4 regions of the Gottschalkia purinilytica genome follow, and region 1 is predicted to be linked to each of the others. Evidence: riboswitches for the same ligand, from Rfam matches in the RefSeq annotation. Region 1 holds a riboswitch; each other region holds the start of a gene.
What was found. Region 1 has a riboswitch for S-adenosylmethionine ahead of CLPU_RS05010 (bifunctional homocysteine S-methyltransferase/methylenetetrahydrofolate reductase). Riboswitches for the same ligand answer to the same signal wherever they lie in the genome.
Positions count from the first base shown of each region.

Region 2: linked by a shared signal. The riboswitch ahead of metA (homoserine O-acetyltransferase MetA) and the one ahead of CLPU_RS05010 (bifunctional homocysteine S-methyltransferase/methylenetetrahydrofolate reductase) in region 1 are both predicted to bind S-adenosylmethionine.
Region 3: linked by a shared signal. The riboswitch ahead of CLPU_RS00960 (O-acetylhomoserine aminocarboxypropyltransferase/cysteine synthase family protein) and the one ahead of CLPU_RS05010 (bifunctional homocysteine S-methyltransferase/methylenetetrahydrofolate reductase) in region 1 are both predicted to bind S-adenosylmethionine.
Region 4: linked by a shared signal. The riboswitch ahead of metK (methionine adenosyltransferase) and the one ahead of CLPU_RS05010 (bifunctional homocysteine S-methyltransferase/methylenetetrahydrofolate reductase) in region 1 are both predicted to bind S-adenosylmethionine.

Region 1 covers NZ_LGSS01000004.1:27,077-29,283, reverse strand. Annotated here, with positions in the region: gene def (peptide deformylase) at 42-494, opposite strand; gene CLPU_RS05015 (helix-turn-helix transcriptional regulator) at 495-731, opposite strand; SAM riboswitch class I at 1,111-1,214, shown strand; gene CLPU_RS05010 (bifunctional homocysteine S-methyltransferase/methylenetetrahydrofolate reductase) at 1,328-2,207, shown strand, end outside.
Region 2 covers NZ_LGSS01000001.1:142,445-144,651, reverse strand. Annotated here, with positions in the region: gene CLPU_RS00740 (shikimate kinase) at 1-122, shown strand, start outside; gene aroQ (type II 3-dehydroquinate dehydratase) at 127-561, shown strand; SAM riboswitch class I at 645-746, shown strand; gene metA (homoserine O-acetyltransferase MetA) at 810-1,721, shown strand; gene CLPU_RS00725 (DNA-3-methyladenine glycosylase) at 1,882-2,207, shown strand, end outside.
Region 3 covers NZ_LGSS01000001.1:199,283-201,489, forward strand. Annotated here, with positions in the region: gene CLPU_RS00960 (O-acetylhomoserine aminocarboxypropyltransferase/cysteine synthase family protein) at 1-1,197, opposite strand, end outside; SAM riboswitch class I at 1,268-1,371, opposite strand; gene CLPU_RS00965 (M15 family metallopeptidase) at 1,693-2,207, opposite strand, start outside.
Region 4 covers NZ_LGSS01000002.1:155,668-157,874, forward strand. Annotated here, with positions in the region: gene metK (methionine adenosyltransferase) at 99-1,280, opposite strand; SAM riboswitch class I at 1,465-1,567, opposite strand; gene CLPU_RS02520 (COG2426 family protein) at 1,837-2,207, opposite strand, start outside.

The DNA.
Region 1 (2,207 bases):
AATTTCATTGATATAGACTAATTTTAATGAACATAATAGAGTTATTTTATATATTCAGTGACTAAATCAGTAAAAAGAATACCTTCTAAATGGTCTATTTCATGGCAAAAGCATTTTGCTAAATCTCCTTTACCTGTTAGTATAATCTCCTCACCATTTTCATTTAATGCTTGTACTGTTACTTTTGCTGGCCTTATTAATTTTCCCCATGTATTAGGAATACTCAAACATCCTTCTATAACTTTCTGTTTTCCTTCTTCTTTAATTATCTTTGGATTAACTAATTTTATAAGTCCTTGTCCCATGTCTATTACAACTAATCGTTTTAATACGCCTATTTGTGGGGCAGCTAATCCTCCACCATTTTCTGTATTGTACATAGTGTCTGCCATATCATTTAGTAGTTGTCTTACTTTATCATCTACTACTTCAACTTCTTTGCTTTTTTTCCTTAATATTTCGTCATCAAAAAGTCTAATTTGTCTAAATGCCATTTAAACGACACCTCTACTTTGCTGTGATCTTGATTTTTTTTCGCTTTCTTCAAAAAGAAAAACTTCTTCTATGGAACAGTGAAATATCTTAGAAATATCATAAGCCAACCATATAGAAGGTTCAAATTTTTCTGTTTCAATAGCGTTAATTGCTTGTCTTGATACTCCTATAAGTTCTCCCAATTGTTCTTGAGTTAATCCATAACGTTCACGAAGTTCCTTTAATCTATTTTTCATTAATACCACCTCTGTAATGTTAACCTTACATGTGAATATATCATCACTCTGTTTTGATGTCAAGTAGACATTACATATTGTTTTTATAAAAGTAGTACTAATTTTAATGAATATACTATAAGAACTTTAAAAGTAAAAATTTCAAAGATAGATATATGAAAGATCTAAGAATATATTGTATATATATTCAAAATAACTAAAAAGAAAACTATAATATTTACAGATTATAAACTTGAAATATGGGTATGAATTGTTAATATAGTAAGAAGATATCTAATATAATAATTGTTTAATTATACATGAAAAGTGAAAAATACTATTGACACTTAACAGACATATGTTATAATTTGATATAAATAAATAACAATAAAATACAAATCTCTTATCGAGAGTGGTGGAGGGACTGGCCCTGTGAAACCCAGCAACCTGTATCTATTTAGATACGTGGTGCTAAATCCTGCGATATTTGTCGGAAGATGAGGTGAAATACATTTGATAATAAAACTCTTTCATCTTGAAAGAGTTTTTTATTTTACTATTATTTATAAATTATCGATAAAGGCTAAAGATTAACTATTAAAAAAGGGGAGAAACAAATGCTTCAGGAATACTTAAAAGAAAACATTTTAATTACAGATGGAGCTATGGGAACATATTATTCTGAAATAACAGGAGATAAAGTATCCTTCTGCGAGTTTGCAAATATAAATAAGCCGCAAGTGATAAGAGACATTCATGTAGACTACATTAAATCAGGGGCTAAATTAATTAGAACTAATACCTTTTCTGCTAACACAATATCTTTAGGAGTAACTAGAGAAAAGGTGAAAGAAATAATAGAAAAAGGATATACAATAGCTAAGAAAGCTACAGAAGGAACAGATGTATTTATAGGTGCTAGTATAGGTCCTATTCATGAATCTAGATTTAAAAAAGAAGATGATATAGATATTTTAGACGAATATAAATTCATTATAGATACATTTATGGAGTTAGGAGAAAATATATTTGTTTTTGAAACTTTTGGTACGATAGATTATCTAAAAGAGATATCTGAATATATAAAAAGTAAAAATAGTGATGCTTTTATATTAACTCAATTTGCAGTTACACTAGATGGATTTACTAGAAAAGGTATTAGTATCAAAAGTATAATAGATGAATTAAAATTAATAAAAAGCATAGATGCTTATGGATTTAATTGTGGATCAGGACCTACTCACTTATATAGATTGTTAAAGAATATGGATATTTTTAGTGATACAATTTCGGCATTACCTAATGCTGGTTATCCAGAAATCATAAATGAAAGAATGGTTTATGTAAATAACCCTGAATATTTTGGAGATATTGTAGTAGATATTAGTAAACTAGGAGCTAAAATAATAGGTGGTTGTTGTGGTACAACACCAAATCACATAAAAAGTTTAGTGGAAAGATTAAAAATAAAAACAACTGATGAAAATATACATGTTG
Region 2 (2,207 bases), on a different contig from region 1:
AAGAAAGATATAAGTTATATAAAAACTACTGTGACTATGAAATAATAAATAATGAGGATATGGATTGTGCTGTTAACAAGCTTATAGACATAATTAAATATAATATTCTTGGAGATGAATAATAAAATGAAAATACTAGTAATAAATGGACCTAATATAAACATGCTTGGTATAAGAGAAAAAAATATATATGGAACAGAAAATTATGAAAGCATGTGTTCAATATTGAAAAGTAAAGAGAATGATTTTAATATAAAGTTAGATATTTTACAAAGCAATATAGAGGGTGAAATAGTAGGTTTTATACATAATGCCTATGAGAAGTATGATGGTATTATAATTAACCCTGGTGCTTATACACACTATAGTATAGCAATATATGATGCTTTAAAATCTGTAGATATTCCTACTGTAGAGGTTCATATTAGTAATGTTCATGCGAGAGAAGAGTTCAGAAGAAAATCAGTTACTGCACCGGCTTGTATTGGACAAATAAGTGGCTTTGGAACTTACGGATATGAATTAGCAATATTAGCATTATTAAATAATATAAAAAAATAGTTTGAAGATTGAGAATTTTAAGAAAAATCTTGACATAAGCTTATATTATTAATATAATAATTGCAATAGACATATAAATATGGTACTCATCAAGAGTGATGGAGGGACTGGCCCTATGAAATCCGGCAACCAAGTTTATACTATGGTGCTAAATCCAGCGGTATATGATACCGAGAAGATGAGAGAATTAGAAATTAAACTTCTTTCATCAGAAAGAAGTTTTTTTATTTTAGAAAGGAGAAGTAACTATGCCAATAGTAATACCTAATGAACTTCCAGCCTATAAAATACTGACTAATGAAAATATATTTGTTATGGGAGAAAAAAGGGCGTTAACACAAGATATTAGACCACAAAAAATTGTAATTCTTAATCTTATGCCCACTAAGATAGAAACGGAAACTCAGCTACTTAGACTTTTAGGAAATACTTCACTACAGGTAGAGATTACACTACTGCATACAGCAACATATCAATCTAAGAATACTAGTAAAGAACACTTAGGAAGTTTTTATAAAACTTTTGATGAAATAAAACATAAAAAATTTGATGGAATGATTATAACAGGAGCTCCTGTAGAACAAATGCCATTTGAGGAAGTAGAATATTGGGATGAATTAGTGAGAATATTTGAGTTCACAAAGACTAATGTTACTTCTACTTTCCATATATGTTGGGGAGCACAAGCAGGTCTTTATTATCACTATGGAGTTAATAAATATTCAGTGGATAAAAAAATATTTGGTGTATTTCTTCATAAAGTAAACGATAAGAAAAATAAGCTTATGAGAGGTTTTGATGACTTTTACTATGCTCCACATTCAAGGCATACAGACGTATTTAGAAAAGATATAGAAAATGTACCTGAGTTAGAAATACTGTCAGAATCAGATGAATCAGGAGTATATATAGTTGCTACTAATGATGGTAAACAAATATTTGTAACAGGTCATTCAGAGTATGATCCTTTTACACTAAAAAAAGAATATGACAGAGATGCATCTAAAGGACTAGAAAACGTGGAAATACCAAAAAATTATTTTCCGAATGATGATCCTAACAAAGAGCCTATTGTAAGATGGAGAAGTCATGCTAGTCTATTATATTCAAACTGGTTGAACTATTATGTATATCAAGAAACACCATATTTACTGGATTAAGAATTATTTGCTTACAAAGTTAAGACTTAGTATAATGTCTATGATAAATCTCTAATTTTTCAAATATTTAATATTAATTTTGAAAAGCTAGAGATTTTATTATTTTTTTAGATTATTAAGTTATAATATATAGTAAATATCGAGAATTTAAGGAGGAAAAATGAACAGTAAACTTGATAGAAAATTTTATAATAGAGATACAATAGAGGTAGCGAAAGATTTGTTAGGAAAGCTATTGGTTTATCAAGTAGATAATAAGAAACTAATAGGAAAAATAGTTGAAACAGAAGCATATATGGGGCCTATAGATAAAGCAGCACATTCCTATGGAGGAAAAAGAACACCAAGAGTAGAAGTTATGTATGGTAAACCTGGGGTGGCTTATATATATCTTATATATGGAATGTATAATTGTTTTAATGTAGTTACAAGAGAGGAAGGAAGACCAGAAGCAGTTCTAGTAAGAGCATTGGAACCTGTTGAAGG
Region 3 (2,207 bases), on a different contig from region 1:
AGGATTAACTCCTGCCGTAAGTTGTTCTGATTCAGTAAGTTGCTGATGCGTAGTAGACGCTGGATGTATAATAAGTGACTTAGCATCACCTACATTTGCTAAATGTGAAAAAATCTTAACTGACTCAATCAATTTCTTCCCTGATTCATATCCACCTTTTACTCCAAATGTAAATATTGATCCTGCTCCTTTAGGAAGATATTTTTTAGCTAAAGTGTTATATTTACTTGATTTAAGACCTGGATATTTAACCCATTCTACTTTAGGGTGATTTTCCAAATATTCAGCTACTTTTTTAGCATTGTCTACATGTTTCTCCATTCTAAGAGATAATGTTTCTAACCCTTGTAATAATAAAAAGGCGTTGAATGGAGATAAACATGCTCCTATATCACTTAAAAGTGTGTTTCTTAATCTTGTTATATAAGCTGACTCACCAAATTCATTATAGAATGATATTCCCTTAAATCTAGGATCTGGTTCTACCATACCTGGAAATTTACCATTATCCCAATTGAATTTTCCTGAATCTATTACTATTCCTCCTATAGCTGTACCATGACCACCTATAAATTTTGTAGCTGAATGAACAACTATATCTGCACCAAATTCTATCGGTTTACACAGGTATGGTGTAGCAAAAGTATTGTCTACTATTAATGGTATATCATTTTTATGTGCGATTTCAGCCACTTTTTCTATATCTACAACATTTATTTCAGGATTTCCTATAGTCTCTATAAATACTGCTTTTGTCTTATCATTAATACTATTTTCTATTTCTTCAAAGTTATCTGGATTTACAAGTTTAACATTAACTCCTAAGTTCTTTAGAGTATGTGTAAAAAGTGTGTAAGTACCTCCATAAAGTGTAGATGCAGCAACTATTTCGTCACCATCTTTAGCTAAACTAAGTATAGAATAAGTAATTGCAGCCATCCCAGAAGAAGTCACTAATGATCCTACTCCACCTTCTAGTTCAGTTACCCTTCTTCCAAAAGTTTCTATAGTTGGATTTCTAGTTCTAGAATATATAAGCCCCGCTTTTTTCAAAGCAAATAAATCTGCTGCTTCCTGTGTATCTTCGAATAAATATGCTGCTGTTTGATATATAGGTACAGCTCTAGACTTTGTCTCGCTGTCAACATTTTGTCCCCCATGAACTTGAATAGTCTCAAATTTTAAACTACTTCCCATATTTAAACCTCCCCTAATTTTTATGTAATAAAAAAATCTTCCTCAGATAAAGTAGGAAGATTGTTCTTCTTTCTTATCTGCCAGGATATACCTGCTGGATGTAGCACCTTCAAGAAAAATATCTTGGGTTGCCGGGCTTCATAGGTCCAGTCCCTCAGCCACTCTCGATAAGAGATATATAATTGTTTTGTAAATAGTCAAATTGTTAAAAACTTAAATAAATTATAGCAACTAATATACTTTGATGTCAACTTATTATATTAAATTTTTTAAATTTCTATCGGAATTCTATGTTATCTTTTTTATATTGTCTATAGTTTCATCCTCTATACTATATCTAATGATATCAATAATATCATATCTCAATTTAAATATAACTCATTCTCTTTAATGGAAACATCTATATCTAAAATATTTATATATTAACTTTACGATTTTTCAATTTATAAATTTTTATTATATATGTATTAAAGAGATATTAATAACCTTAAACTATTAATAATCTATATTCTTTTCAAAATGCTGATAATCCTTAATATATTTCCACTCTCCTCCCCATATCCATCCTCTTTTCTTAAAAGCTAAGTATAATGCATCATCTTTTACTATCATTCCTTTTCTTACATTACTTCTATCTATATAATCTTTACTACTAATAGGAAGTATCTTATCTTTGTTTATATAGGGATTTTGTACTGGATTTATATCTATTGCTACTCCATAGGCATGTTTTGAAATATTGTTACTACCACTTGCTATATTTCTATAACAAAATGCAGAAGTATTATTATCTTCCATGGACAATTTATCATTAGCTTCATATTCGTCTATTATTTTTATCTTATCTATTGGATATTTTACATAGTACAGTTCTTTAAAAATATCTACTATTTCCTTGGAAACTTTATTGTGTACTACTAATTCTCCTTTATGTATCTTGTTATCAAATCCCCAATGTAAGACTTTTATATAACTAAGATCATCTAAACTTATATTATTATTTTCATGCC
Region 4 (2,207 bases), on a different contig from region 1:
GTTATAATTAATGATTATATTTAGCTTGAAAAGTATCCAGGAACAATAAAACTCGTCAATTCATGACGAGCTTTATTTCAAACACAGTTGTATATTTTTTACAAACCTTGTTTTCTTAAAATTTCAGCTTTATCAGTTTTCTCCCAAGGTAAATCAATATCTGATCTTCCAAAATGGCCATAAGCAGCTACTTGTTTATAAAGAGGTCTTCTTAAGTCTAAGTCTCTTATAATAGCAGCAGGTCTTAAATCAAAATTATTTCTTACTAATTCTTCTATTTTACTTTCTTCAATTTTGTTAGTTCCAAAAGTATCTACCAATATAGATACTGGTTTTGCAACTCCAATTGCATATGCAAGTTGAACTTCACATTTATCTGCTAAACCTGCGGCAACTATGTTTTTTGCAACATATCTTGCAGCATATGCAGCTGATCTATCAACTTTTGTAGGATCTTTTCCTGAAAAAGCTCCTCCTCCGTGTCTTGCATACCCACCATAAGTATCTACTATTATCTTTCTACCAGTTAATCCTGCATCTCCTTGAGGACCACCTACTACAAATCTACCTGTTGGATTTATATAGTATTTAGTATTATCATCAAGTAAGTTTGCTGGTATAATTTTAGAAATAATGTGTTCTTTTAAATCTTTTTCTATAGTTTTTAAATCTACTTCAGGACAATGTTGAGTTGATATAACTATAGCATCTACTCTAACTGGTTTATTATCATGATACTCTACTGTAACTTGAGTTTTTCCGTCTGGTCTTAAATAGTCTAACGTACCATTTTTTCTAACTTCACTTAGCCTTCTAGCTAGTTTATGTGCAAGAGCTATTGGAAGTGGCATGAGTTCTGGTGTTTCGTTACATGCAAAACCGAACATTATACCTTGGTCTCCAGCTCCTATTGAATCTAAGTCATCTACCTTACCTTCTCTATGTTCTAAAGCTTCATCTACGCCCATAGCTATATCTGGTGATTGTTCATCTATAGAAGTAAGTACAGCACAAGTATCACAATCAAATCCATACTTTGCTCTAGTATACCCTATATCTTCTATTGTTTTTCTTACAACTTTAGGAATATCCACATAACATTTAGTTGTTATTTCTCCTGATACAAGTACTAATCCTGTTGTAACAGATGTTTCACAAGCCACTCTGGCATCTGGATCGTTTGTAAGTATAGCATCTAATATGGAATCTGAGATTTGATCACATATTTTATCTGGGTGCCCCTCTGTTACTGATTCTGAGGTAAATAGCCATTTTCTCATTTTAAATTATCACTCCCTATACTTGTCTTCTCGCTTGCTATTTAATATATTGAAAATATATCTTAAGCTTTATTGTAAATATTTACTAATTTCGTCTAAAGTTTTTATCATATTAACTTTTTAATGATAATATAATAAAAAACCCCTTCCAAAAGGAAGAGGTTATCATTCTTATTAGACAAAGACCTCATCTTCCAGAACTTCAATTCTGTAGGACTTAGCACCGACTTAGATTATCGGTTGCCGGGTTTCACAGGGCCTATTCCCTCCACCTCTCTTGATAAGGTAATCAAGTTTTTCATTCTATTTATACTGACATGATTCTACCATAAAAGCTTTTCAAAGTCAATGCTTTCCCGTATAAAATATTCCATATTATGTTATTTTGGTTATTTATTGTCTATTTAAGATTTAACTTAACATAGCGTCTGTATATTATAGTCAACGTATTAACCAAAACATATATTTCATATTATAAAACCTATTTTCTAAAAGAAGCACAAGTCTCGATTATGTAATTATTTCTAATGTATTAAATCAGTTTCCAACTTCTATACTAAAGTAATGATACTACTTTATAGCTTAATAGAAATACTACTATTCCTGATGCAACTATTCCAGATATTATAGCTATCATAGCATCTCTAAACTTTATTTTAAAAAGCGTGGCTACCACACATCCAGTCCAGGCACCTGTCGACGGAAGCGGAACAGCAACTAATATAAAAAGTCCAAATACACTATATTTTTTTATCTTTTCTTTATGTTTCATTCCTTTATTCTTAGCCCATGTAAGTATACGTCCTATTCCTATTACATTTTCAAAGTATTTAAAAATAGGTTCTAGAAGTATAAGTAAAAATGGTACTGGAACTATATTTCCTATTATACTTATAATAGTGCTATTTAAAGGACTTAACCCTAATG